Regions from separate parts of the Shewanella sp. 6_MG-2023 genome, predicted to be linked through region 2. Evidence: predicted binding sites of a transcription regulator. Region 2 holds the regulator's gene; the other holds the start of a gene.
The links. Region 2 encodes MetJ, which represses methionine synthesis genes. Its sites were predicted from a motif close to TAGACGTCTAGACGTCTA; they were not measured.
Positions count from the first base shown of each region.

Region 1: the regulator MetJ is predicted to act here: its motif matches at 1,904-1,921, upstream of Q4533_RS17290 (methylenetetrahydrofolate reductase).

Region 1 is NZ_JAUOQU010000036.1:30,639-35,075, reverse strand. It holds gene Q4533_RS17295 (B12-binding domain-containing protein) at 1-451, opposite strand, end outside; gene Q4533_RS17290 (methylenetetrahydrofolate reductase) at 926-1,900, opposite strand; partial or broken gene Q4533_RS17285 (type IV pilin protein) at 2,141-2,278, opposite strand; gene Q4533_RS17280 (TonB-dependent copper receptor) at 2,517-4,437, shown strand, end outside.
Region 2 is NZ_JAUOQU010000025.1:68,445-72,881, reverse strand. It holds gene Q4533_RS14740 (conjugal transfer protein TraF) at 1-767, shown strand, start outside; gene Q4533_RS14735 (sulfite exporter TauE/SafE family protein) at 829-1,569, opposite strand; gene metJ (met regulon transcriptional regulator MetJ) at 1,720-2,034, opposite strand; gene metB (cystathionine gamma-synthase) at 2,242-3,402, shown strand; gene Q4533_RS14720 (bifunctional aspartate kinase/homoserine dehydrogenase II) at 3,465-4,437, shown strand, end outside.

The DNA of each region.
Region 1 (4,437 bases), on a different contig from region 2:
TATCCATTGCAATAAACTCTTCTTCTCGGTTGCCTTTTATTAGGCTACAGCACTCATCATGGGCCCTAAGCATCCAATCGTATATTTGCACTAATTGTGCAGCCTCAATTGGTGGAATTGTCTTTAAAATCAATTGCTGCCATTTTTCTAGTTCTTCTTTAAAGTAGAGAAATGGCACCCCTTGAGAATGATAAGCCTGATAGACCCAGGGAAGTGCTTTCACTAAAGCGGTTCCATCACGGGATTCAATAACCTGGGAGATAAACCCAAGGTGGTTGCGGTGATTATTGATTAATAAGTCCAGCGAATTGCCATTTAAAAAACGACTTTGCTCGGGCTTTGAAATCCAGCGATTAATTTCTACCAGCATTTCTTCACCGAATTGACAATATGCATTAATGGCATTGTCAGTCACTGTGGCAAGTAGTGTATTGAGTTTTTGGCTATCCATAGTTAGTCCTCAATTGAACAGATACAAATTGAACTTATGCGCGAGGTTAAAAGTCGACAAAACCTAATGCTATTATAGTCATAATAAAGCTCATTGCTGGTTATCATTGAAGCAAAAGTAGTAAAAAATTAGGCAAGTTTAAGTGATGACTGTGCCTTTGTTTGAAATGCGTTGATGAGATAACTGAGGGCCTTTAGCGCTGTTGGTTAATGCTTCGACTTAGCAAGCACCTTGCTGACTTATAGGCTAACACTTGACCTTTAACCATTACTGCTAATTTACAGTTATCCCCCCATATTTAATTCAACAATAACTGATATTATTGGTTTTTTTCAATATTTAATTGTGGTTTATGTGATTTTTTAGAGTCAATATAAGCGCTTATGGCTAAGCCATTTGTTACTGGCGCTTGACGCTGAAAGCTTGCCTTATGGCGGCTATTAACACCATAGGGCAAGATTTTATCGCTGAGGACTATTTATTTAGCACAAATTGATCAATTTGATTTTGGGCTAAGGCTTGATCCATGGTGCCCTTTAGCAGTTTGTACATCAAAATCGAGGCATCAATCTCAGTTTTACGGTTAGTTAAACTTTCAATATTCAGCCCTAATGGGATATTAAGCGGAATAACCGCGGCTAAAATTTGCAGCAGGTTACTGTGGTTAATCTTAATTGACTCATACAGAGGATCTTCTGCCGACAAAATACGCTGGCTGGTAGCTTCGGGTACCGACACACCTAACCAGTTGATAAATTCCAGAGTTTTAGCACTGCCGCAAGGTGAAAATGTCAGGATGATGCGATTAGGCTTGATATTGTTTAACGCACATTCTTTGGCGTAGCTGGTTAACATATCAATGGTTGCTTGGGCGTTATACACCGCCTGAGTGATGTAGTATTCACAGCCTTGGTTTGATTTACCTAACAGGCGAATATGTTCATTTTTTTTACTTAAATGGCGCTCTGCAATGGCCACGCCACCAAGGTAGAACGCTTGAGAGTGCGCCGCTAATACGCGGTAAGCGTCATTTAATGGTAATGAACTTGCAACCTGAGTCGATGGCGATCCCACTAATACCAAGTCTCTGACATTATTTTGATACCAAGCGCGGGACAACCACTCACTAAAGCCCTGTTCATCAAGACCGGCAACGCTCTTATAAGCAATAACTGGCTTGCCTGACTTTTGATTGATTAGCTGAGCGTAAGTACCAGAGTCATGAGTGGCTTTAAAGGGAAAAGGCCTTGGGGTATCAATGCGGCTGGTTTCATCCTGAATATCGTAGATGATCAAACCATCAAAGTTTATCTCATCAAGGCGAGCTAACAATTTATCAGCGATAATACTGACCGATTCAAAATCAGTATCGATTTTTGGTGGGGTTGTACCAATAAAATAGATCCCACGGTGATGATCGGATGAACGCTGTTTTAATGATTTTTTCATGTTTAGCCGTCTAGATGGATGTTATCTCCATTGTGTCTTAAATTTTGACCCTTGTTAAGCCCGAAAAAGGGTATTTTTTGAAATAATTAATAACCACTTAAATTAGTCGGCGATAAGTTTTAACTCAGATGATTTTATCTGTCTGTGGGTTTGAATATAGAGCAAGCAGAGTCACATTTTCCCTATTAGTTGTGGTTAATGTACTTGGCTGAGGAGGTGACTTTATTGAGTTATCGCTGCGCCGTTTAATGCCGCAATTCTGGCATCGGTTGATAAATTGATGAATTTAGGTGCGGCAGTAACCGCTAGAATGGCAAGAATAATGATAACGACTACGAGCTCAATTAAGGTAAAACCCTTATTATGGTTAAGCGCCATGGCTCAAAAATCCATTTATTCAGTTTATTATTTGGCAGCGATGTTATTTCAAATGGGCTGCTACCCCTACTTATCTACTTGAATAAAAAGTTTTTTATTTATAAGAGTTTAGTATTTTTGATCTCCCTTAAATTAGCCTGTGACATAGTGTCGCAGTTTGTTGGTTTTAAGTTGAAACCTGTTCTGGTTAATTTATAAATGTCCGCACAAATATTATAGGTTTGTCATAGGACTGTTTATGTACCGCTCTAAATTGATGATTTCTATCGCTGTCGCTTTAGGTTTTTTACCCACTTCCTTCGTTCAAGCCACTGAGGCTAATCCCACAGACACTCAGGCTGTTGAAACCACCCAAGAAAAAAAACACAAGCAGCACTGCGATAATAAAAGCTGTGATGACTACCTTGTGGTGACTGGGGAGTTAATGCGCGATCCTGCCAAAGTTGTCACCGATCCCAAAAAGCCCAGATTACCGCTGCCCGCTTATGACGGTGCAGGTTACTTAAAAACCATCCCCGGTTTTAGTATCGCCAGAAAAGGCGGCGCAGGTGGCGACCCTTCTTTAAGAGGCATGGGCGGTTCACGCATCAGTATTGTTGATGATGGCCAGCATGTTTATGGCACCTGTGGCGGACGTATGGATCCGCCAACAGCTTATATTTATCCAGAAGCCTATGATGCCATTACAGTGATTAAAGGCCCACAAACAGTAAAATATGGCCCAGTAGGTTCCGCAGGGACGGTATTATTTGAAAAAGATCGCCATAGCTTTAGTGAGAAAAGCCTTGAAGGTCGCGCCAGCGTAACCGGTGGCAGTTTTGGCCGTGAAGATTACTTAGTCGAAATAAAAGCAGGTACTGAAACCCATTACATTGATTTTGATGCTAATAAGTCTAAAAGCGATCATTATCAAGACGGTGATGGTACCACCATTCAATCCCTTTATGACCGTAATAATTACAATTTTGCTTTAGGTTGGACCCCCGACGAATCAACCGTGGTTGAGCTTGCTTATGGCAGCTCAAGCGGTGAGGCTGAGTACGCTGACAGAACCAATAAAGCTCGTGTGATCGATAATGAAAATGTCACCTTTCTGCTGCAAAAGGATGTTGATTTTTACTGGCTGAATAATATTGATTTTCAGTTATATAGTAATGAAAACGATCACGTTATGGATCAGTTTGACCGCGGCGTAAATGCAGGCACTAATGTCAGACGAAAAACCGCAGGTGGTCATTTATGGTTTGATATTTCAGCCAATGAAAAATGGGAAACCATTGTCGGGCTTGACTATATGGACAGTAAGCACAAAGGACGCAGCATCAATCAAGCAGAAGATAATGGCCTAGATGATTTATTAGCAAAACCCTTTATGCAGGACATGGCTTATATCAATACCGGCTTATTTGTTGAATCAAGTTATCAGCTTAACCAAGGTAAAATCTTGACGGGGCTAAGAATGGATCAATGGCAAACCAGTTTATATGTGGCCCAGCAAGGCAGCCGTGATGATGACTTATTCAGTGGCTTTGTTCGCTACGAGTTTGAGACTGATAAAAGCCAATATTATATTGGCGGCGGCCATGCCCAACGTATTCCTGACTATTGGGAGTTCATGAAGGCAGACAATAATGATTTGTCACTTAAGGCATTTGATTTAGATGCTGAAAAAACCACCCAGCTTGATGTTGGCTGGATTTATCAAGACGATATTGAAATATCCACGGCGTTTTATTACGGCAAAGTGGCAGACTACATCTTAATTGATGCTAATACTGCCAAGACCGCAGCTTACAATATTGATGCAACGATTTGGGGCGGCGAATTAGGCCTGCTATATCCATTTACTGATCAATGGTCGGCGCAAACCACCGTCAGTTATAGCCATGGTGAGAATGACACTGACAATACACCACTAGGGCAAATATCCCCTTTAGAGGGTCGTATTTCAGTGAATTATGAAGCTGAAAATTGGACCGCTGGGTTATTTTGGCGGATGGTTGCGGCGCAAGATAGAGTCGCAATTGGTCAAGGTAATATCTCAGGACAAGATCTGGCTGAAAGCAGTGGTTTTGGCACATTGGCCATCAATGGCTCTTGGAAGCATGATGATATTTTAGTGAGTTTTGGTATTGAGAACTTATTTGATATTACCTATG
Region 2 (4,437 bases):
CAATGGCGCTATTTTACAAAAGTCATCTTGACGCTATGGGCGTTGCTGATATTGCTCAAGGTGATATTGATATGCTGACTAATCTCGATCCCGCCAACCCTCCTGCAGATCTCACTGACTTAGACTCTCAAGGCATTGTATTAGCCGCCGGAGTCACAGATTTTGGGGTGGCGTTAAGCTTTCCACTATCTATAGTTAACATGCCTGTAAAAGTTGGGATTTCACCTAAGTTTCAACGCATTGATACCTATCATTACAGTGCCAGTGCCAATAACTTTGATGTCGATGATTTTGATGATGATAAATATCGAAATGATGACAGCTTATTTAACCTTGATCTTGGGGTGGCTATTGAGCCAACAGAAAGCTTAACCTTAGGGCTGTCTGCTCGTAATTTATTCAGTAAAAAAATAACCACAGTTGAAGCTCAAGGACGGACATTTGAATACCAAATTGAGCCGTTAGTCACAGTGGGAGCTGCTTATGATTGGTCCAGAGTCACCTTAACCACGGATATTGATCTGGTGGAGCAAAGCCGTTTTAGCGAGTTTGATGCGGTGCAGTATTGGCGAGTGGGCGGTGAAGTTAAAGCCACTGACTGGCTGTTTTTACGCATGGGCTACCGCCATGACTTAAAAGATAATAGCGTAGATATTTACTCTTTCGGCACCGGCTTTGCCATCGGCCAAGCCTTTAAGCTGGATATGAGCGGCAGCTATGGTGATGATGCCATTGGCGCTGTGCTGCAAACTTCTTATCACTTTTAAGCGTTATCATTTTTAGCTGTCATCATTGTTGCATTTATATCTGCCACAAAAAGATGATCGACTAGCCTGCTGATAATTCAATTAACGACTTAAGGGTTAGCAATAATGCACTTAAGCTACATAACACCATAGTGGCGATGCGAGTCTTATTTTTATCAACCTTATTGGTTAGCTTTCCTGCGGCAATATTTCCGAGTATGACAGATGGCAATAGCATCAATGACAACCACAGATGCTTTTCTTCCACTAAGCCTGCAAGCATTAAAATAATCAGTGCGATCATTGAGCTGAAAACAAAAAAGATCGATAGCGCGGCTCTAAACTGCGGCGCATCTTTACCGGCTAATAAAATCGCTAATGGTGGCCCACCAATGGCGGCAATATTTCCAAATACCCCCGACAAGACACCTGCAATAAATAGCGAAAGCCGATTTACTGGCGCTGTGATCTTAAAAATACTCAGCAACACCGCTGCGCCGACAATAAAGGCAATGGCTAACCCCAGTACTGCTTGGGGGGCAAACAGTAATAAACCTGCGCCCATAAAGCCACCAGGTATTCGCCCCAGCAGCGCATATTGCAGCCCATTAAACTCCAGTTGAGTACGTTCACGCAATAAGGTCAATAAGGCGATGGAAAAACCCATCATAATCACAGGGGCTGGGACTAATTGTGGGTCGATGATATAGAGAAGTGGACTGGCAACAACCGCAAGCCCAAAACCGATAAGGCCTTGGGTTAATGCGCCTAGAAAAATGATAACCGATGCAAGCATCAAGGTCTGCGGATCGATAAATTCCATTGTCGACTCTTTAGGCGCAATACTGCAACTCACTCTCAGCTTGAGAGCTCGATGCGTTAAATGACGAGCAGTGTTTGATTAATTGAGCAGGCTTATGCTTTAGCGCAAGTACTTTAGCGCAAGTACTTCAGCGCTAGTCGCTAGCTTGACTTAATCAAGATCTTCCCACTCAATTCCCATGGCATCCATCAAAGCTTTTGCTTCAGATGGGATGCTATCAGGCCCTTCTTTTGATAAGTCACCGTCATTTGGCAGTGGTTGTCCAGTGTAGGCATGCAAAAATGCTTCACACAGTAGTTCACTATTGGTTGCATGACGTAAGTTATTAACCTGGCGGCGGGTACGTTCATCAGTCAATACTTTTAAAACTTTTAAAGGTATGGATACCGTGATTTTTTTAACTTGTTCATTTTTTTTGCCATGTTCGGCATATGGGCTGATATAGTCGCCATTCCATTCAGTCATTAACTCACCTTTATACGATAGATTCGTGGCAGATTTTAACCGCTAAATAATAACAGTCAAATTATTGCGGTTATTCTATAACGAATGGAAATAGATTTCTTTATGTTTAGACGTCTAAACGGCTGATTTGTATTGACGATGTGACTTAGCTTAGGTACATTTAGCCATCTAGACATCTCTTTAGTGTGTATTCTTTAGGAGTTTACAATGAGCAAACATCGCGCAGCTACGCTAGCAGTACGCCAAGGTATCGAGTCAGATACCCAATACGGCGCTGTAGTCCCGCCGATTTATCTATCAACAAACTATTCTTTTGATGGCCATAAAAACCCTAGAGAGTTTGATTATAGTCGTTCAGGAAACCCGACGCGCTGCGTGTTAGGTGAAGCCATTGCCAAACTTGAACATGGCGCTACTGGGGTGGTTACTTGTACCGGTATGGCTGCGATTACCTTGGTCACTAGTTTATTAGGCCCCGATGATTTACTGGTTGTGCCTCACGATTGTTATGGCGGTAGTTACCGTTTGTTCACAAATCTTGCCAACAAAGGCCAATTTAAATTACTGGTGATTGATCAAACAGATGAGCAAGCACTCAGTGATGCGATTGCTCAGAAACCTAAAATGGTGTGGTTAGAAACGCCGTCAAACCCATTATTACGTGTTGTTGATATCAAAGCTATTGCTGAGCAAAGCCATAAAGTCGATGCCTTAGTTGTGGTTGATAACACCTTTTTATCGCCAATTTTGCAACAGCCATTAGAGCTAGGCGCTGATATCGTCATGCATTCCACCACCAAATATATCAATGGTCATAGTGACGTTGTAGGTGGCGCTGTGGTGGCAAAAGACCCTGAACTGGGTGAGTTACTACACTGGTGGTCAAACACCTTAGGGCTAACAGGCTCGGCTTTTGATAGTTACCTAACCTTACGTGGCATTCGTACTTTAGCTGTACGTATTCGCGAGCATCAAAAAAATGCTGAGCAAGTTATTGACGTACTTCAGGCCAGCAATCTTGTCGAAAAAGTGTATTATCCAGGCTTAAAAGACCACCCAGGTCACGATATTGCAGCTAAGCAACAACAAGGCTTCGGCGCTATGTTAAGTTTCGAACTTAAAGGTGGTGAAGCAGAAGTGGTCGCCTTTTTAAATGCACTGTCTATTTTCAGTGTTGCTGAAAGCTTAGGCGGAGTGGAAAGCTTAGTTGCCGTACCTGCAACCATGACCCATAGAGCAATGGCGCCTGCAGCACGGTATGAAGCTGGCATTAAAGATACTTTACTGCGACTATCTGTCGGGATTGAAGATGCTGAAGACTTGGTTGCCGATATTGAAGTAGGCTTAGCTGCTGTCGCTGCGCTTTAAGTTAATCTCCCTTGGCTATATTCATGTAGTCAGGCTGGTATATGTTGTTTAAGGAGTGAAAAATGGCCCGCAGTCATTTACATAAATTTGGTGGTTCAAGTCTTGCTGATGCAGATTGCTATCGCCGCGTTGCCCATATTTTACTGACTCATGGCAACAGTGATGATTTAGTCGTTGTTTCAGCTGCGGGTAAAAGTACTAACTTTTTATATAAATTACTCTCCTTAAGAGAAAACGGTGACTTGTGGCAAGAAGAGCTACAAGTACTGGTGAGCTATCAGCAAAACCTGATTGAGCAACTTCTCTCAAACGAACAAGCGCGCGATTTACGTGAGCGCCTATCAACCGATAAATCGCAATTAGTCAGTTTATTGTCCCTTGAAGAGCGCAATGAATTTCAGCTCAATCATGTATTAAGCTTTGGTGAGCGTTGGTCAGCACGATTAATGGCAGCCTTATTAAGAGAGTCTGGCGTTGCTGCCGCGAATATTGATGCCTGCTCACTGCTGGTGGCTGATGAAGGGCCTGTGCCGAATATTCGTCTTGATGAGTCCCGCGAAAAAGTCCAAAAGCTGCTGGATGCTAATCCAAATACACGGTTAGTTATCACCGGCTTTATCTGCGCCAACAGTAAAGGGGATACATTATTACTTGGCCGCAATGGCTCAGATTACAGCGCCACCTTAATTGCCAGCTTAGCGGACATTGAACGAGTGACTATTTGGACCGATGTTGAAGGGGTATTTAACGCTGATCCGAATAAAATTAATGATGCCAAATTACTTGAAAGCATGTCACTTGCTGAAGCCGATCGTTTAGCTAAACTCGGCTCGCCAGTACTGCACAGCCGAACTTTACAGCCCTTATTTGATACTAATGTTAGTCTCGCGGTGCGCTCAAGTTACGCATCACATACTGACTTTACCCTTATTGCGCCCCAAAGTTCGTCAGCCAGCGCTCCAGTGGTTACCAGTTTAAATGAAGTGGTGCTGTTTCGCTTTAAGCAGCAAGCGCTAATTCAAACCACACTCAAAT